Regions from separate parts of the Mesorhizobium sp. B2-4-18 genome, predicted to be linked through region 3. Evidence: predicted binding sites of a transcription regulator. Region 3 holds the regulator's gene; each other region holds the start of a gene.

Evidence for each region. Region 3 encodes LexA, which represses DNA repair genes until DNA is damaged. Its sites were predicted from a motif close to TGTTCNNNNTGTGTTCNG; they were not measured.
Region 1: rhuM (RhuM family protein) is a predicted target of LexA. The motif match lies at 2,259-2,276, and genes of this name have one in related genera.
Region 2: dinB (DNA polymerase IV) is a predicted target of LexA. The motif match lies at 2,675-2,692, and genes of this name have one in related genera.
Region 4: parE (DNA topoisomerase IV subunit B) is a predicted target of LexA. The motif match lies at 2,435-2,452, and genes of this name have one in related genera.

Annotation. Positions count from the first base shown of each region.
Region 1 covers NZ_VFUW01000001.1:584,697-589,588, reverse strand. Annotated here, with positions in the region: gene FJ527_RS02705 (DUF3800 domain-containing protein) at 202-1,020, opposite strand; gene FJ527_RS02700 (hypothetical protein) at 1,026-1,205, shown strand; gene rhuM (RhuM family protein) at 1,202-2,212, opposite strand; gene FJ527_RS02690 (nucleoside deaminase) at 2,901-3,371, opposite strand; gene cueR (Cu(I)-responsive transcriptional regulator) at 3,480-3,965, opposite strand; gene FJ527_RS02680 (L,D-transpeptidase) at 4,191-4,808, shown strand.
Region 2 covers NZ_VFUW01000010.1:117,876-122,767, reverse strand. Annotated here, with positions in the region: gene FJ527_RS23025 (SDR family oxidoreductase) at 1-409, opposite strand, end outside; gene FJ527_RS23020 (dihydrofolate reductase family protein) at 533-1,120, opposite strand; gene FJ527_RS23015 (NmrA family NAD(P)-binding protein) at 1,158-2,036, opposite strand; gene FJ527_RS23010 (helix-turn-helix domain-containing protein) at 2,147-2,563, shown strand; gene dinB (DNA polymerase IV) at 2,725-3,972, shown strand; gene FJ527_RS23000 (alpha/beta fold hydrolase) at 4,025-4,892, opposite strand, start outside.
Region 3 covers NZ_VFUW01000017.1:34,197-39,088, reverse strand. Annotated here, with positions in the region: gene FJ527_RS28005 (ComEC/Rec2 family competence protein) at 1-1,756, shown strand, start outside; gene lexA (transcriptional repressor LexA) at 1,750-2,493, opposite strand; gene FJ527_RS27995 (GntR family transcriptional regulator) at 2,904-3,677, opposite strand; gene FJ527_RS27990 (ABC transporter substrate-binding protein) at 3,828-4,814, shown strand; gene FJ527_RS27985 (ABC transporter ATP-binding protein) at 4,873-4,892, shown strand, end outside.
Region 4 covers NZ_VFUW01000002.1:165,268-170,159, forward strand. Annotated here, with positions in the region: gene FJ527_RS04310 (type II and III secretion system protein family protein) at 1-1,327, opposite strand, end outside; gene cpaB (Flp pilus assembly protein CpaB) at 1,358-2,284, opposite strand; gene parE (DNA topoisomerase IV subunit B) at 2,523-4,580, shown strand; gene FJ527_RS04325 (FUSC family protein) at 4,625-4,892, shown strand, end outside.

The sequences.
Region 1 (4,892 bases), on a different contig from region 3:
ATACTCGCACCGAAAGAAAAATGAATCATTTTCAATGGGTTACTAGTTAACCGATTGATTTGACAGGATATTCCTGAAAAGCATATTGAAAGCGGATAGGAAAAATGTCATATTTGGGGTGGCAGGCAAGCGCCGGAGCCACCCCGAGTTGCCTTCGGGCAGCAGCATTCTAGCAATGTGGATCAGGGGTCCGGGGGCCTGTCACTTATTCAGTTCGGCGATAAACGCTCCCTGCTCTTTGCTGAGTGGGGAGCGCCCTATTGGCGGGATCAGGGTAAGGCCGCAGTTCAATATGCGCTTGTGTTCTTTGAGGTAGCGAGCCTTGAGCGAGAGTGCGTAGCGGGGTTCAACGTTCCCGTACTCGTCAGGTTCTAGACCAGCACATGTTGCACTGGTAACGACATCGGCAATCTGTAGACCGGCGCGCACCGCGTGGTTTTCGACCCGTATGTTTGCAGGATCAAACACATTCCAATCTATTGAGCGGACCGGCTTCATCAGCTCGCGCCCGTCCCTCATAAATTCAAAATAATTTCGCATCACTTGGTAGTCGGTGCCAGCACGGCGAGAGAAGGTGACGAAGAGGTTCGCCGGGCCGTTGCCATCAAGGCGAGCCTTTTCTCGGCAAGCCGCTGTAAGGCGCTCCAAAAGCCAGCGGACCAGGTAGTTGTAGAGGTGCTGCTTTCGCTTGAAGACTTCCAACTCCTCACTGTCGAGGATCGTCTCCTTGTTCGAGGCTATGACGCAAATGCCGAGAGGTTTCTCACGAAGAACATTGCAAGCGGCAACGCGCTGGTGGTGATTGAGGTACCGGAAATGGATATCCCTTTGGTTCTGTTTCTTGGGAAACAATGATACGATCTCATCACGCCATAATGGCATGAAGCGGTCGTTGCTATCCGAAACAAGCACGGCCCCGACACCAAGCCAACGGGATTGGCCGGTGGTTCCGGGGAGACGAAGTTTCCCGAAACCCTCGTCTCCCGCTTCATCAACGTAGGCCGAAAAAGAACAAGGCATCACGCATGGGAATCTCGGAAAAATCCAAGAGTCAACTCGACAAGTTTAAAGACGCTGCGCGGGATCTAAAAACGGACAATTCAGACAAGGCTTTCGAGGCCATTGTGGACAAGATCGCCCATGCGCCGAAGCTCACCAATGAGCAGATTAAGGAACTGCTACGCCGCCAGCGTATGGGACGCTAGGCTTTCGTTAGCTTGCCGGTTTCTTCCTTCACAAGGCGGCGTTGCCACATAGCGTACTCCGCTTGCGCATGTTCCACGGCCTTCTTGTGAAGCGCGGCCTTATAACCCTTGAAGACGGGGTACTCATTGACCGCAAGCAGACTGTCCAACTTGCTGCCGAGTTCCTGCATAGTGAGCGTCCGACCCCTGATCGCGCTCGATTCGGCGTAAAGCAGAAATTGCTCGCAAAGAATATGGAGCACATATAGCTCGTCGTGGTCCAAGTAGTTTTTGCCGACTTGTGCCTCCTGCACGGTTGGCATGTTCCCGCCGAAACTGACAACGCCCATGTTGGGCTTCTTGTGGCTAGCTCGGGTGAGGATCAATCCTGCGGCGGTGTTCTGATGAACCGCGTAGTGGAACTTATCCTGAAGCATGGAATAGAAGCGCTTGCAGGGGTCCGAGTTCGCTTCGTAGTCGCTGGATGCTTCCTTGAAAACCAGCCGGACGGATTCATAAACATTCTTTTCGTCGGCGCGCAGCTCGCGAATTCGAGCTGCCAATTTTCGTAGCGCATTCGGGTTGTCTCGAAGGCCAGCTTCGTTGATGGCATAGCCATCAACTACGTAGGCTTTTAGGGTGGACATTGCCCATTTGCGGAATTCAGAAGCTCGCGGGGATTTGACTCGGAAGCCAACGCCCAAAATCACATCCAGATCGTAGTGCGTGATTTCGCGCGTGACCTCCCGAGTGCCCTCCTTTTGAACTACCGCAAATTTTGCGGTAGTTGCCGCTTCGCTTAATTCCCCTTCAGCATAGATGGATTTGATGTGGTGCCCGACTGTATCAGCGTCACGCTCAAACAGGTCGGCGATCTGATTGGCCGTCGCCCAAACGGTTTCGTGGTCAACATCCAGGTTGAAGCTAATCGCAATCTTGCCGAGCTTGAACTGCACTAATTCAAGCTCCAACTGCTTTGCGGCTTCTTGGGTTTTCTGCGCAATGGTCTTCTTCGGCGGGGTTGCCATGGATCGAATCTCCGATTCTGTTTACGCAACGTAACACAGGTCGAAGCGTTCTTGTTATGATCCGCGAAGCTGTCCCCAAGCTGGCGCCACCCATTCCCCTACGGCTGGGTAGCGGGGTGGCGAGCGGCTAGAAGCCCCTATCTGTTGAATTGAGCCGCTTCCGGTTTTTCAAATCAGCCCTATAAAAGTTAATCGCCAGCAACGCTGGCAACCCGATGCCGCCGACAACAACCAGCGCGATTGGGCCAAACCACCTGTAAGCCAAAACCCCGATCAAGCAGAGGATCATGGTTCCTATGAAACTGCTGAAGGGCACTAGCATGATGGCTAACTTGTAGCACTGTCATAGTCAGAGTCCTATGATTTGATTGGGTTTGTCAACCGGATAATCACCTTTTTAACGGCGATTATGTATTTGACAGACCTGGAGGGAGTTTGCCGGCTGACCGGGGCGGCTCGGCGGTTTGGGGGGACATCAATACGGGCAAAACCGCCGAGCCTGACTGGCGGCGGCAAATTTGGGGATTTGGGAGTTCGCCGTCAGCTTTGACCAGGATATCGCAGGGTTGACCGGTTGGCGTCATTCGAACGAAGGGCGGCGTTTCCGCTCGAGTCCATGTAGCAGCGGTCCACATTGCGCCTATGTTCGGTCCGCTCTTTCTGACCTTTCGCGGGAGGTGGGGAGCCACTACCGCTGCCAGAAGCCACGGTGCACCGATACAAGTTCATCCTCAATTTCGGGGAAGGGGCCGTGGACCTCGATCTTCTTCTGCCCAGAGCCGAGCACAATTCGCGCGGACAGACTCATCGTCGGATTTTCGGGATGGTCGCCTGTCAGCGCGAGAAGCTCGGTCTCCTCGAAGCCATAGACCAGCTGGCCGATATTCGCCCAGTAGAGCGTTCCGGTGCACATCGCGCAGGGCTCGCCCGTCGAGACCAGCGTGCATGTCCAGAGAAACTCCGGCGGATAGGCTGCCGCCGCGCGCCGCGCAAGTTCGGTCTCGGCGTGATGCAGGGTGTCGATATTGCCTTGGCGCATGAGGATTGCGTCGTCGGGGCCGACCAGCACCGCGCCGAACGGATGGTGGCCGTGCGCGGCAGCCTCGCGGGCGACCGCATCGGCGGCGCGAAGGTGGGCGAGCATCTGGTCGCGGGTCATGCGCTCTCTCCGGTCATTGGGGTCACCGGCCGGCGACCAGCGGCAGTACTTTTACCCTACGCTGATATCAGAGCGCGCAATATACCACACGAACCCATGCTGGCGGCTTCACGAGCGCGTGGCAAGGCGGCTAACGCCGCCTCCGCCCAGGCCACCGTCTTCAACAGGTGGTCTATCGCTTCCGCGGTTGGGTTTGCCGCCGGCCAACGCCGCCCCCGCCATGTCATCCAAAATCGGGCAGTCCGGCCGCTCGTCGCCATGGCAGGCGTGAACGAGCTTCTGCAGCGTCGAGCGCATCGATTGCAGCTCGCGCACCTTCTCCTCGATGGCGGTGACGTGGGCGGCGGCGATTGCGCGCACGTCGTGGCTGGCGCGGCCGCGATCCTTGTAGAGCGCCATCAGCTGGCGACAATCGTCTATCGAAAAGCCGAGATTGCGCGCGCGGCGCAGGAAGGCCAGCCGGTGGATATCGTCGCCCGAATAATCGCGATAGCCATTGGCGGCGCGCGCGGGCGCGATCAGGCCGATCTCCTCATAGTAGCGGATGGTCTTGGCCGGCAGGCCTGAGCGGTGAGCGGCGTCGCCGACATTCATGACGGATCCTCGAGTTTCGCGGGCCTGCGATTCAGGCCCATTGAATTTCCTTCACAATCCGGTGAAGTATGTTGCCGAAATGCCATAGTGATACGCATACCAGCACGTAAGTCCCCGCATATAGGCATCGTGTGCTTGGCAAGCAAAGCAAATGCCAGCATGAATGATGGCGAGAAAGCGGCCGACTCGTGCCGCTCTAGTTTGGGCGGGGCACCGGATCACCACATGCGCATGAAGTCGCTTGCAACAATCGCCGCATTGGCGCTGTCCACTGCTATTGCCGGTTGCAGCACCATCGGCGGGCAGATGTTCTCCAACGACTATGGCGCGGTGACCGATGCCGGTTACCAGCTGCCGCGTATTCCGATCGAGAAGGTCCCCTCGAAGTACCATCGCCAGGAAGTGAGTTACGACTCCAAGGAAAAGCCCGGCACCATCATCGTCGATACGCAGAACAAGTTCCTGTACTTCGTCGAAGGCGATGGCCGGGCAATCCGCTACGGGATCGGCGTCGGCCGTGAGGGCTTCGAATGGCACGGCACGGCCCATATCGCCATCAAGCGCGAATGGCCGACCTGGACGCCGCCTTCGCAGATGATCAAGCGCCAGCCCGAACTCGCCAAGTTCGCCGGCGGCATGGATCCGGGCCTGAAGAACCCGCTCGGCGCGCGCGCCATGTACCTGTTCAACAAGGGCGGTGACATGGGCTACCGCCTGCACGGCAGCCCGGAATGGAACTCGATCGGCAAGGCCATGTCGTCGGGCTGCATCCGGCTGATGAACCAGGACGTTATCGACCTCTACAATCGCGCCGAGGTCGGCGCCAAGGTCATCGTTCTTTAGACCATGATCCCGGAAAGCCTGTCCGCTTTTCCGGCATATCGTGGTTAAACTGGAAGTCGCCTTTCATACGCGGACCGTCTAGGC
Region 2 (4,892 bases), on a different contig from region 3:
TCCACGCCATGCCGGCTCCTTCGAGATAACGCTCGACCTCCTCATGCATGCGCGTGAAGCGGAACTTCGTCGCGTCATAGCCGATGTTGGATTCGGCACCGGAAAACTTCACCACATGCGCGACGCCGGCCTGCTTGCAGGCGTCGATAAAACGGCACTGCGTCTCGACCATGTCTTGCGCGGCGGTCGAAATCATCAGCACGCGATCGACACCATCGAGAGCCGCGCCAAGCGTCTCCGCCCGGCGCATGTCGCCGTCGACCAGCTCGACGCCGGCAAGTCCGCCGAGCCCTGCCGCGGATGCCCGGTTAAGATCGCGAACCAGCGCCCTCACTTGATGCTTCCGCCGCGCGAACTCGCGCACGATTGCCTTGCCGTTCAGGCCGGTGGCGCCTGTCACCAGGATCATTTGTCTCTCCATTCAGCGTTGATGCGGCCGCCCTTCCGGCGACCCACCTTGAAGACGAAGAGAAGCGGGCAAAGGATTCCGGCCAAACGTCTTTTTACCGGCGTGCGGCCTGCACGCCGGTAATCAGCCCGCTGGCGCGTAGCGGCTGACCACCATGCCGCAGCCATAAGCCTTCGAGCCGAGCAGAAGCAGGTTTCGGAACCCGCCTTGGTCGAAGATGCGGCGGCCGGCGCCCAGCACGGCCGGATTGACGAACAGCTGGAACTCGTCGACCACCCCGGCCGCGATCAGCGCCGACGCAAAGCCCGCCCCGCCGAAGACGGCCATGTCGCCGCCCTCACCCGCCTTCAATGCGTTGACCTCGCGCGGCAGGTCGCCGCTCACCACCGTCGTGCGCTCCCATCGCGAGGTCTCGAGCCTGTCGCTCGGCACCACCTTGCGCGCTTCGACGATACGCTGGGCGAAGGCATAGAACGGATCGGCCGGATATTTCCGCGCCGCGTTGCCCCAATGGGTGAGGTAACCTTCCTCAGCCATCTTGCGGCTGAGCAGGATGGTGTCGATGCCGGCAAACACCGCGTTGAAATCACGCTTCAGTTCCTCGTCCCAGCCGATGTCGTCGCCCCATCCCCAAAGTTGCCAGGGGTGGTTCTCATTGGCACCGACAAAGCCGTCGACCGACATCTGCATCTGAAGGATCAGCTTTTTCATGGGGTTCTCCTCGTTTCCGGATTCCAGGCAGGAAGGATCACGCCGCGCTTTGCGAACGGGCAAAGGCTTGTGCCCAGCTCTCGAAAGTGGTCGGCGTGGCGTTGCGGATTGACGGTGCCTCAAGTGCCCAGCGTTCACCCTTGTTGAAACTCGCCGCCGTTTCGCCGAGCGCATCGGCAAAGCTCGGTGACAGGCCGTTGGCGATCATCCCGGCGCGCGCCTCAGTGAATGGAGCCGCCTTGTAAGTGACCTGCCTCCCCATCGCGCTGCCCAGGATCGCGGTGGCCTGCTCGAAGGTATAATAGCCGCCGCCATGCAATTCGATAATCCGCTCGCTTGGAAAACGCGTAGCGTCCAGCAGGGCGGCGGCGCGCTGGCCGAGATCGCTGGCAGCAATCAAAGGCATCGGCAGATCGCCACGGAACGGCGTCATGAAGATGCCGGAAGCGGCCTGCTGGACAAAGCCCATGCCCTTGGCGAAGTTCTCCATGAAGAACGAGGCGCGCAAAAACACCAGTTCGTCGAGGCCGAGCGCCGCCAGCCGGTCCTCCATCAAGGCGGCGCCGAGCGAAGTTCCCATCCTGAGATGGGCATTGAGGCCGCTGAGCAGCACGACGCGGCGCACGCCTGACTTCGCGATCGCCGCCGCCAGCCGCGCGCCGACTTCATCCTCGAAGCCATGAAGATCTGGCGCCGTGACGTCGAACGGAATCATTACATAGGCGCTGTCGGCACCGGAAAAGGCGGAGGCGAGCGCGTCGCTATCGTCAAGCGCGACACCCAGGCTGCGCGCCACGCCGCGCACAATATGCCCCTGCCCGGTCAGGACCTGAGCGACCGCCTTGCCAACCTCGTTGGTGGCCCCGATGACCACGACGGTTCTTGGTGAGCTGATTTTCCCGACGGCCTGACTCATGACGTCCTCCTGCTGGCCAAGTTGCGGCCCAACGATTTACTTTTGGAAGCATTTGACTGATGGAAAGAACGATGTCAATAGTAAAGTGATTTAAAAATGGAACCGTAGAGATGTCGACGCGTGAAAGATCCGGCTGCCCGATCAGCCTGTCGCTGGAATTGCTCGGCGACCGCTGGACGCTGCTCATCATCCGCGACCTGGTCTTCGCCGGCAAAAAGCATTTTCGCGAGTTCCTGCAATCCGATGAAGGCATCTCCTCGCGCACATTGGCCGAGCGGCTGCAGACGCTGCAGGACGAAGGCATCCTCACCCGCAGCGACGACCCTAGCCACGGGCTGAAGGCGATCTACCGGCTGACCGAAGCCGGCATCGATCTCCTGCCGGTGCTGGCCACGCTCGGCGCCTGGGGCAGCAGGCACCGCAAATCCGACGACAAGCTCGCCCGCATCGCCGACGAACTGGCGGCCGGCGGCGAGCCGGCGCTGGAACGGATGAAGGCGGCACTGCGGGCGGAGCATGTTGTCTAGGAAGTGGCGCTGCCTCCTTCCGCCCTGTGGGAAAAGGAGGCACTTTACGCGCCTCGGTTACGCCCAAAGGACACCGATGCACCAAGGACCCAATTGACAATGATCTCTGTTTGTTCACTATAGGTTCCTGTCTATCAGCAATCGCGGATGAGCGGAACAGGATGGAAACAACGGCCACCATCCTGCATGCCGATCTCGACGCCTTCTATGCCTCGGTCGAGCAACTGCTCGACCCGTCGCTGCGCGGCAAGCCGATCGCGGTTGGCGGCGGCGTGGTGCTCGCCGCCTCTTACGAAGCGCGCGCCTTTGGCGTGCGCGGCGGCATGCCTGGACGCAAAGCGCGCGAGCTTTGCCCGCAATTGATCTTCGTCGGCGGCAATTTCAGCCACTACCAGCGGCTGGGCGACGCGGCGATCAAGGTGCTCGACGATTTCACGCCGGTGGTCGAACGCATCTCCATCGACGAGGCCTTCGCTGATGTCGCCGGCTGCACGCATCTGTTCGGCTCCCCGCGGGAAATCGCGACGGCGATCCGCGGCCGTGTGCGGGCCGAACTCGGCCTGCCGATCTCGATCGGCGTGGCTCGCACCAAGCATCTGGCCAAGATCGCCTCGCAAGTCGCCAAGCCAGACGGGCTGGTGGTGGTCGAGCCCGGCACCGAGCTTGCCTTTCTGCACGATTTGCCGGTCTCGCTGATGTGGGGCGTCGGCCCGGCAACCAGGGCGCGCTTGGCCGAGATCGGCGTCGAGACCATCGGCGAGCTGGCCCGGACCCACAGCGGCGCCCTGACCCGGCTGCTAGGCCCCGCGGCCGGCGAAAAGCTCACGGCGCTGTCGTGGAACCGCGATCCGCGCAAGCTGGAGACGAAGCGCCGGGCGCACTCGGCCGGCGCGCAATCGGCGCTCGGGCAAAAGCCGGCCGTGGCGCGAGTGATCGTGCCCACACTGCTGCATCTGGCCGATCGCGTCGCCAGCCGGCTGCGCGCCAAGAACCGTCCCGGCCGCACGGTAACCGTGCGCGTGCGCTTTGCCGATCTCAGCGCCGTCACGCGCTCGATCACGCTGGAACAGCCGATCTCGGCGACCGCCATGCTGGCCGAGATCGCAGGGGATTTGGTGCGCGGCGTGCTCGCCGAGCATCCCCGGGAGAAAACGATCTCGCTGCTGGCGATCTCGGTCTCGCATCTGGAGGAGAGCGCCGAACTGCAGCTCGACCTGCCGCTCGGCCTCGCCGACGAGAAGCGCCGCCCGGGTAGCCAAAAAGGCCTCGCGCGCTTCGGCGCCGACCGCGCCATCGACAAGATCCGCCAGCGTTTCGGCAAACAGGCGGTCGGCTACGGTACGGTGGCGCTGGAGGCGGCCCGCTCGGTGCCCGACGCATTCAGGGAGCTGGCGGAAAAGGAGCTTTGAGTGGAAAAGGGACTGTCCCCGACGGCGCGCCAACCGACACCATGGCGCTTCGCTACTGTCGGGCCGACGCTGCACCGACCCCATAGAGTTGCCCGCCTCCCGGCACGGCGCCTGTTTCCGTCCCGCCGCGCTCTGTAAACACAAGGCCGGAGCCCGGCACGAGATCGTGGATTGTGCGCGACGTAACGATCTCGCCCGGCAAGGCTTGGTCGAGCATCAGCACTGCTTGGTCGATGGCGGTGCCGGTTAAATCACCGTCTTGCTTTTCGCACTCGCCAATATGCACCGCGGCACGGACGCCGAGGCCAGATGGCTTCAAACCGTCGCGGATCGCCATGGCGCATTGGATCGCCCGCGTCGGACGCTGGAAGGCAGCGAGGAGGCCATTCGCGTTGCGCCGTATCTCCCTGCCCTGGGCCAGTTGGACTTGATCGCAGATCGCGTCGACATATCCCCGCCTCAAATCCTGGCCATCGGGGGACGCAGATGGCGAGGTGATGTCCACGCAGAGAATGGTGACCAGCACACGCTCGCCGGGTGCCGCCGGCAAGGTGCCGCTGACAAAGGACTGGATCTCATCGATCAGGCGATCGGAGCCTTCCCCCCAGATGACATGGTCGTTGCCCGCGAGCTCGATGTAGCTCGCGCTCGGTATGTGTTTCGCCAGGTAGCGCCCCTCCTCGGCCTTGACCCAGCGATCGCCCGTTCTCTGAACGATTAGCGTTGGAACGTGGATGGCTCCCAGTATCTCCCGAACGTCGATTTCGGTGCTCCAGTACCACAGCGAGATCGCATCGGCGGGCGAAGCTGAATTGCGCAGGAAGGCCGCGAACCATTCGCGCTCGAATGCATCGTTCATCAGGCTGGGCGCGGCATTGCTGAGGTCGGCCGGCTCTCCCCATTCGCGCTCGATGGCGACG
Region 3 (4,892 bases):
CGCCAAACTGTTGCCGCCGACCGGCCCGGTGCGGCCGGACAGCTACGACTTCTCTTTCGACAGCTATTTCGCCGGCATCGGCGGCAGCGGCTTCTTTCTCGGCAATCCGACGGTTGTTTCCGCCGACGACGGTGAGATGCCGCTATCGGCTCGCTTTTTTTCAGGCATCGAAAATGCCCGCGAAGCCATCGCCGACCACATCAGGGGCAGCGTCGGCGGCGCTGAAGGCGAGATCGCGGCGGCGCTGATCGTCGGCGTGCGCGCCGGCATACCCGATGAAATCAATGAAGCGATGCGGCGTACCGGCATCTATCACATCATCTCTATTTCGGGACTGCATATGGCGCTTGTGGCCGGCACCATCATGGGTCTGCTGCGTGGTGCCTTCGCGCTGTTTCCAGACTTTTCCGCGCGCCGGCCGGTGAAGAAATACGCGGCCGCCGCCGCACTGTTCTCGATCGCGGCCTATCTCATCATTTCCGGTGTCGTCGTTGCCGCCGAACGCAGCTTCATCATGCTGGCGGTGATGCTGATTGCCGTCTTCTTCGATCGCGCTGCCCTGACCATGCGCAATCTGGCGATCTCGGCGATCGCCGTCATCCTGGTCTCGCCTCACGAGGTCGTCGGCCCGAGCTTTCAGATGTCGTTCGCCGCGACCGCGGCCCTGGTTGGCGCTTATGCCGGCTGGGCCGATCACCATGCGGGAAAGACGCGGCCACCGCCGCCAAAGCGATCCCTGGCGGGGTTCCTGACGCGAAAATTCCTGCTGGCGACAGGAGGATTGGCCATGACGTCCATTATCGCCGGCAGCGCCACGGCACTGTTTGCCATCTGGCATTTCCAGCGGGTATCGCCGCTCAGCCTGTTCGCCAATCTGGCCGTGATGCCTATCGTGTCGGTCGTGATGTTCCTGGCCGTCGCCAGCGCGCTGTTGATGCCATTCGGATTGGATTGGCCGGCTCTCTACCTCATGGGCAAGGGCCTGACAGCAATGATCGCCGTGTCGGCGTGGATATCGGAGCGCTCTCCGGTCGATGGAGTCGGGCTGATTTCGCAGCAATCCGTGCTGCTGGTCACCGTCGCGCTGGCAATCGCGACGATGGCGACGACATGGCTGCGGCTCGCGGCGCTGCCATTCGCGCTTGCCGGCCTGTTGACTGTGTCGCACACACGCGCGCCCGATGTGCTGATCTCGGAAGATGCGCGGCTGGTCGCGCTGCCGATCGGCAATGGCGAACTGGCCGTCAACCGGGAACGTCCGAACGAATTCGCAACCGACAACTGGAAGCGCGCCCTGATCTCCGAAACAATCGTCAAACCGGAAATGTTCGACACGACAGACAGGCAATTCGATGTTGCCAGTCCCACCGACCTGCCGCCGGGATCGCCCTTCTACTGCCGCGAAGGCCTGTGCCTTGCCAGGCACCCTTCCGGCGCGATCATTGCCTATGTCGAGGACCGCAAGACCACCTGGAAAGCCTGCGCTTTCGCCGACCTGATCATCGTCAATGACGCAACCGCCTATGACGCCTGCCACAATCCACTGGTTCTCGTCGTCACCAAACGGCAGCTCGCCCGCAAGGGAAGCGCTGCCGTCTTCTTCAATCCCCAGTCGGCCACGACCCGGGCCGCGATCGCATTTGCCGTCGACGGACCATACCGGCCCTGGCACGAACAGCGAAAATTCTCACGCGAGGCGAGGGGGCTGCCGCCGTACAAAAAACCCGACAAGCCCGATAACAAGCCGGTTCAGTAGCGCCTGATCAACCCGACCAGCTTGCCTTGTACCTTGACCCTGTCCGGCCCGAAAATGCGCGTTTCGTAGGCTGGATTGGCGGCCTCGAGCGCGATCGAAGCGCCTTTGCGGCGGAACCGCTTCAGTGTCGCTTCCTCTTCGTCGACCAGTGCCACGATAATTTCGCCCGGGCTTGCCGTGTCGGCATTGCGGATAATGACCGTGTCTCCATCGAAGATACCAGCCTCGATCATCGAGTCGCCCTTGACCTCCAACGCATAGTGCTCGCCGCCCATGATCATGTCCGGCGGCACCGAGATCGAATGCGTCTGATGCTGGATGGCATCGATCGGCACACCGGCGGCGATACGGCCCATGACCGGGATGGACACGGCTGAAACCGCGTCGTCGTCGTTGCCGGCCGCGGGCAGGCGCGAAGGCGCAGCGGCCGGCCTGATCTGGCGTCCGAGACTGCCTTGGCCAAGGCTGCCTTGGATGACGCTTGGCGAGAACTTCTTTGCCGCATTGAGGCCCGGCGCGATCGAGTCCGGCAGCCGCAGCACTTCCAGCGCGCGCGCCCGATTGGGTAGCCGGCGAATGAAGCCGCGCTCCTCCAGGGCCGTGATCAGGCGATGGATCCCCGACTTGGAGGCAAGATCGAGTGCTTCCTTCATCTCGTCGAAGGAAGGCGGTATCCCGCTTTCCTTGAGCCGTTCGTGGATGAACATCAGCAGTTCATGTTGCTTGCGTGTCAGCATGGCGGCCCCCAAGACATTGAACGAAAGGTTGAACCAGAATCGAAAAAACAAACCCAGAACAAACACTATCTGTTCCAGTTGTGTTCTGCAACCGTTTAAAGTTTAATGAATTTGTTAAGGGGTCTGAAGTTTTTTGCCCGCGACGGCGGGCAGCAACCAGCCCTTTCCGCCATCGGCAGGCGCATTGAAATCGTTTTGGTTAATGGCCTGTGGCCCATCCGCCGACGAGGCTTTGGCATCAGTTAGTTGGAAGGTTTCTCCTCGGGGGGACGTATAATTCGCGGAGCCATTATTCGCGGAACGAAACGAAACCAAAATGCCAACGATTGGTAGCTTCGGGCGGCCATGGATCCGGGCGTTCGGCGCACTCCGGCCAGCGCGTTCGAATAGGGGTCGCGGAAGCGCTGAAGTTATCCCGAACCCGCCTTCAAGCTGCCGGCGCGAGCGGCGTATCTGGTGGCGCCGCTGTCTTCGCTGTGGACATAGACGTGCAGTGTGTAGCCGATATGCGCCGTCATCAGCGCCTTGGCCCGCTCGATGTCACGGTCGAGCGCCGCTTCCATGATCGCGGTATGGTGTTCGATCGCAATCGCTTCGCGCAGCGCTTCGATTGCCTCTTCATAGCCATCCTTGAGGCCGGCCGCGGCCCGCAGTGTCGGCGCCAGACCAAGAAAGCGATGATGCCGGCGCAGCTGATCCGAGATCGTCGAGCGGAACCGCAACAGCCAGTCGCATGTGGCGGCGCTCAGCAGCGCCGCATGGAAAGCCTCGTGGTTCTCGTCCCATCTGTCGACGGCCGCGTCCGAGGGATCGTCGACCGCCGTCTTGCAACGCGAGAGCCGGTAGTGGGCGGTGACCACGGCATCCTCCCACTCCCTGCCGCCTTTTTCCATCGATTCGAGGAACAGGGGTATCTCGACCACCATCCTGGCGCGTGCCAGATCCTCCAGCTCGGCCCGCGACACCGGAGCCACGGCAAAACCACGATTGCTGATCGCGGTGACCAGGCGTTCGGCCTCGAGCCGCGACAGGGCTTCGCGCAACGGTGTCCAGCCGACGCCATAGGTGCCGCGCAGCGCACTCAGTTTGAGCGGGGCGCCGGGCATGAGGCGCGTGGTCAGGATGTCGCGCCGCAACAGCTGATAGGCGGCTTCCGTTTTTGTGGAACTCGTTTCATTCAGCATGGTGATCAATCCGTCGTCTGGCGAAAAGTATATATGATAGTGCGTCACAGCAACAATTATATATAATGTTTGACACAGACCAGCGGACTCACCATGATCGCCGTAGTAGCCGCGTTTCCAAGCGGCCCTGATCAAATCTGGGAGGAAATGATGTTGAAGTCGAAATCCGCTTGGTTGTCGGGCTTGGCCCTGGCAGGCGCATTGATGGTCAGTGCCGGCAGTGCCGCGGCCGATCAGATCCGTATCGGCATTGCCAATTTCGGCGAGCATCCGCAATTGAACGCCGCCATAGCCGGCTTCAAGAAGGCGCTGACGGATAACGGCTTCGTCGAGGGCAAGGACGTCGTCTACACGGAGAGCCACACCAATTTCGATGCGTCGCTGGTGCCGCAGATGATCGCCAAGCTGCAGGCCGAGCAGCCCAAGCTGATCTACACCATCACCACGCCGGTCTCACAGATCGCCAAGAAAGCGCTCGCCGGTTCCGGCATTCCGATCGTTTTTGCCGCGGTCACCGATCCGGTGGCGGCCAAGCTGGTGCCGTCATGGGACGCCGGAGACGAAGGCATGACCGGCGCCAGCGATCTGCAGGACGTCGCCGCGGTGATGGCCTTCACCAAGAAGCTGCTGCCGAACGCCAAGCGCTTCGGCGTGCCTTATAATCCCGGTGAGGCCAATGACGTTGCCTTGGTCGAAAAGATCAAGGCGGCGGCACCGGCCGCGGGCTTCGAGGTGGTGGAGGTCGGCATAGACAACGTCAATGACATCCAGCAACGCATCGCTTCGCTCGCCGGCAAGGCCGACGTGGTCTACGGCCCGGCCTCGAACCTGATCCAGCCGGCGATCGCCGCTGTCTCCGCGGCCGCCCGCCAGGCCGGTATCCCGGTCGTCAACTCCGATGACAGTGCGGTCCGTAACGGTACCGTGCCGGCGAGCTTCGCGGTCAATTACACGCAGGTCGGCGTCAACGCCGGCAACATCGCCGCCGAGATCCTCAAGGGCAAGGATCCCAAGACGATCGCGCCGTCGCGCCCGGCCTACAAGGACCACATGGCAACGATCTCGCGCAAGGCGATGGCCGCGTTCGGCATCGAGATACCGGCTTCAATGGCCGATTGCGGCTGCATCGTCGACTAACATCGGAACTGCCGGGGTGACGGCGTCGGCGCCGTCATCCCGAGGTCAGGGAGAAACGATGCTCGAGATTCGATCCGC
Region 4 (4,892 bases), on a different contig from region 3:
TGTTGAGGAAATAGTCGACATTGCTGGCTGGCTGCGTGCCATCGGTCGGCTCAACCATTTTCTTCGACGGATCGACCGGCTTGACCAGGTAGGGCGTGACGATGATGACCAGGTCGGTCTCGCGCCGCTGATAGGATTTCGACGAAAACAGCGCTCCAAGCACCGGCATCTTGCCAAGGCCGGGAATGCGAGACGTGGTGATGTCGTTCTGGGACTGCAAAAGCCCGGCGATCATGAAGCTCTGGCCGTTCTTCAGGTCGACCGAGGTCTTGGCGCGGCGCACGATGAAGCCGGGCACGGAAATGTTGCCGATATTGTAGGACGCCGACGCATCGATCGAGGAGACTTCCGGCGCGATGTCGAGGCTGACCAGCCCGTCCTTGAGTACGGTCGGCTTGAAATCCAGGCTAACGCCATATTTCTTGTAGCTGACCGAAATCTTGCCGTTGTCCTCCGAAACCGGGATCGGAAATTCGCCGCCGGCCAGGAAGCTCGCTGTCTCCCCTGAACGCGCGATCAGGTTCGGCTCAGCCAGCCGACGGGCAAGGCCGCGCTCTTCCAGCGCCTTGATGGCAATGTCGATCGAGACGCCGTTCGACAGCAGTCGGCCGATGATCTCGCCGGTCCCCGCCGCTGGGACCGTGCCCGGATCCAGTGAAATGTCGCGACCGCCGAAGCCGTAGGCGAAATTGGCGCTGTATTTCGCGCCCAGGTCCTGCCCTGCCTGGCGGTTGATCTCGACGAACCGGACATTGAGCTGAACCTGCTGCGACGAAGAGATATTGACCGAGTTGATCACTTCCTCATTGCCGGAAAAGCGGCTGGCGATCTTGCTTGCCTTATCCGCTGCAACCGCGTCATCCGCCTCACCCGACAGCACGACACGGCCGTTGGCCGAGCCGACCTTGATCTTGGCGTCCGGCACACTGGCACGGATAGTGTTCGCCAATTGGTCGGTGTCGAGCGTCACCTCGATGTCCACGGTGCCGACGAGCTGCTTGTTCTGGTCGAACAGCGCAATGCCGGTGGTGCCGAGATTGTTGCCCAGCACATAGAAGGATTTGTCGGTCAGCGGGTTGACGTTGGCGATCTCCGGATCACCGATGACGATCTGGTAGAAGGCCGCGCTCGTCATGATCGTCTTGGGCTTGCCCTTGGCAACCTTGATCGACGCATTCTTGGTCGACGAGACATAGACGATGTCGTTGTCCGCCTTCGCCGCTCCGGGCAAGGCAAGCACGCCGCTCGCAGCCAGGGTAAACGCCATCGCCAGGGCGCGCACCAAGCGCGACCGAGCCGTCATTCGATATAGGGTACGCATCAACATTGTCCCGTCCCGCCCGGTCCCCACCGGTCTTTACTTCTGGTCCCGCGTTGGAACCTGATATTCCTCGGCCTGCGTGCCGCGCGTCACGATGATCGTCTTGAATTTCGGCTTCTCCGGCTCCTTCGCTATGGCATCGAACAAGGAGCCGGCCACGGCCTGCGTCTTGGAAGCGACGGATCCGCCGAAGGAAGAGATGGTGGTGACGCCGTTCTTGCCATCGCCGCCTTCGCTGGCGGAGCGAAGCGACAGCGACAGCGTTCCGACGGTGCGGGCAAGCGCCACTTTCTGCGCGCCGTCGCTCGTCACCTCGAGGGTCACGGAATTGGCCACCTGCGGCGTCGTCTGGCGCTCGTCGGCGCCCTGCCCGACGCTGAGCACCTTGGCGTCGGCAACGACGATCTCCGAGGTGATGGTCGAACCGGCAGCCCCTTGCGCGTTCTTGGCGACTTCCTGGATTTCGCCGGCATCGCGCGTCAGCACGACATCGACCCGGTCGCCCGGCGTCACGAAGCCACCGACGCCGGCGATCTCGTCGGTGCGGATGGTGACCGCCCGCATTCCGGGCGTCAGCATGTTGGACAGCGTTGCGCGGCCGTTCGGTCCCGACAGCTTGGTAAGCAGCACCGGCTCGTTGATCTCGATCGGCGACAGCGCGACCCGGCCGCCTTCGCCGAGCAATCCATTGATGGTGGCAAAGGCGCCCTGCGGAAGGGAATCCTGCGGCCACGGGATTTCGCTGAGCTTGGCGCGGTCGAGCTCCATGCCGTAGCGCAACGGCGCGTTCGCCACCACGATGGTCTTGAACTCGATCCTGGGCGCGGCCGGAGCGGCGATCGAGGCCGTTTTCTCCTGGGCATCGGCCTTCGCTTGGCTCTTGACCCAGAAATCCGCGGCAAAGATCGAGATCGCGCCGAAAACGGCGGCGATGCCGATCATCGTTATGGCCTTGCCCCTCACGCCGAAAACCCCTGATGCCCGTCGTTTCTTGTTATGTTGGGCTCAGGCTAGGCGGCATTGTTAAAGAATCAGGAATATTGCGCGGCGGCATTTGACCTATTTCCGCCCGCTTGGTTATCGAATGGTTTTAGGGTAAGAGCAGTTAAATCCCCGAACGTAACAGGAACCTCCGTCGCTTGGCGCTGAAAAGCGTGGCAGTATCGACGGGGTGATTCGCAGCTTGGACTCTATGGCAGGCATGGACGACAACAACGATCTTTTCGGCAATCTGGAAAAACAGCCGCAGCCGGTTCGCACGCCGGCGCGCCCGGCGGATCCGCTGGTACAGGCGGCCGCCAGGCGTCCAGCCGCAACCAAGGATGGCAGCGAGGGCTACAGCGCCGCCGACATCGAGGTGCTTGAGGGCCTTGAGCCGGTGCGCCGCCGGCCAGGCATGTATATTGGCGGCACCGACGACAAGGCGATGCACCATCTGTTCGCCGAGGTCATCGACAATTCGATGGACGAAGCGGTTGCCGGCCACGCCACCTTCATCGATGTCGAACTCTCCGCCGACGGCCATCTCACGGTTACCGACAATGGCCGCGGCATTCCGGTCGACATGCACCCAAAATTCAAGAAGCCGGCGCTCGAAGTCATCATGACGACGCTGCATTCGGGCGGCAAGTTCGACTCCAAGGTCTACGAGACATCAGGCGGCCTGCACGGCGTTGGCGTCTCCGTCGTCAACGCCCTGTCGGATCATCTTGAGGTCGAGGTGGCACGTGGGCGCCAGCTCTATCGCCAGCGCTTTTCGCGCGGCGTCCCGGTGACCGGACTGGAGCAGCTCGGCGAAGTCCACAACCGGCGCGGCACAAAAATCCGCTTCCATCCCGACGAGCAGATTTTCGGCAAGGGCGCGGCCTTCGAGCCGGCGCGTCTCTACCGCATGACGCGTTCGAAGGCGTACCTGTTTGGCGGCGTCGAGATCCGCTGGACCTGCGATCCCTCCCTCATCAAGGAAAAGGATCAGACACCGGCCAAGGCGGAATTCCATTTCCCAGGCGGCCTCAAGGATTATCTGAAGGCGTCGCTCGGCGACGATTTCCAGGTGACGCGCGAAATCTTCGCCGGCAAGAGCGACAAGCAAGGCGGCCATGGCTCGCTCGAATGGGCGGTCACCTGGTTCGGTGGCGACGGCTTCATCAATTCCTACTGCAACACCATCCCGACCGGTGAAGGCGGCACCCACGAAGCCGGCTTCCGAAACGTGCTGACGCGCGGTCTGCGCGCCTATGCCGACCTCGTCGGCAACAAGCGCGCCTCGATCGTCACCTCGGAAGACGTCATGATTTCGGCCGCCGGCATGCTGTCGGTGTTCATCCGCGAGCCGGAATTCGTCGGCCAGACCAAGGACAGGCTGGCGACGATCGAAGCGATACGCATCGTCGAGACCGCGATCCGCGACCCGTTCGACCATTGGCTGGCCGACAATCCGCAGGAAGCCTCGAAGCTGCTCGACTGGGTGATCGCGCGCGCCGACGAACGGGTGCGCCGCCGCCAGGAAAAGGAAGTGTCGCGCAAGAGCGCGGTGCGCAAGCTGCGCTTGCCGGGCAAGCTCGCCGACTGCACGCAGAACGCGGCGGCGGGTGCCGAACTCTTCATCGTCGAAGGCGATTCCGCCGGCGGCTCGGCCAAGCAGGCGCGCGATCGTGCCAGCCAGGCCGTCTTGCCGCTGCGCGGAAAAATCCTCAACGTCGCCAGCGCCGGCAATGACAAGCTGGCCGCCAACCAGCAGATATCGGACCTGATCCAGGCGCTCGGCTGCGGCACGCGGTCAAAATACCGTGACGAGGATTTGCGCTACGACCGCGTCATCATCATGACCGACGCCGACGTCGACGGCGCACACATCGCTTCGCTGCTGATCACCTTCTTCTACCAGGAGATGCCGGCGCTGGTGCGCGGCGGCCATCTCTATCTGGCGGTGCCGCCGCTTTACTCGATCAGGCAAGGCGGCAAGGTCGCCTATGCCCGCGACGACGCCCACAAGGACGAGCTTCTGCGCACCGAATTCACCGGGCGCGGCAAGGTCGAGCTTGGCCGCTTCAAGGGCCTGGGCGAAATGATGGCCGCGCAGCTCAAGGAAACCACCATGGATCCAAGGAAGCGCACCTTGCTCAGGGTCGATGTGAACGAAATCGATTCCGCCACCAAGGACAGGGTCGACGAGCTGATGGGCACCAAACCCGAAGCCCGCTTCCGCTTCATCCAGGAACGCGCCGAGTTCGCCGAGACGGAAGTGCTGGATATCTAGCCGCTGGCGCGTTTAGCTTGCGTTCCTGACATGGAGACCAGCATGTGACCTGGGCGCGGCTGAAAACCTATTTCGAGACGAGCCTGGCCGGGCTGACGCAACCGACACGCTCGGACTGGATTTTCGCGCTGCGCACCGTTTCGGCCGGCATGATCGCATTGCTGGCCGCTTACGCGCTGAAGCTCGACCATCCGCAATGGGCGATGATGACGGTGTTCATCGTCGCCCAGCCGGTTGCCGGCATGGTGCTGGCGAAAGGCTTCTACCGCCTGCTCGGCACGCTGGCCGGCGGTGTCGCGGCAATCGGCATCA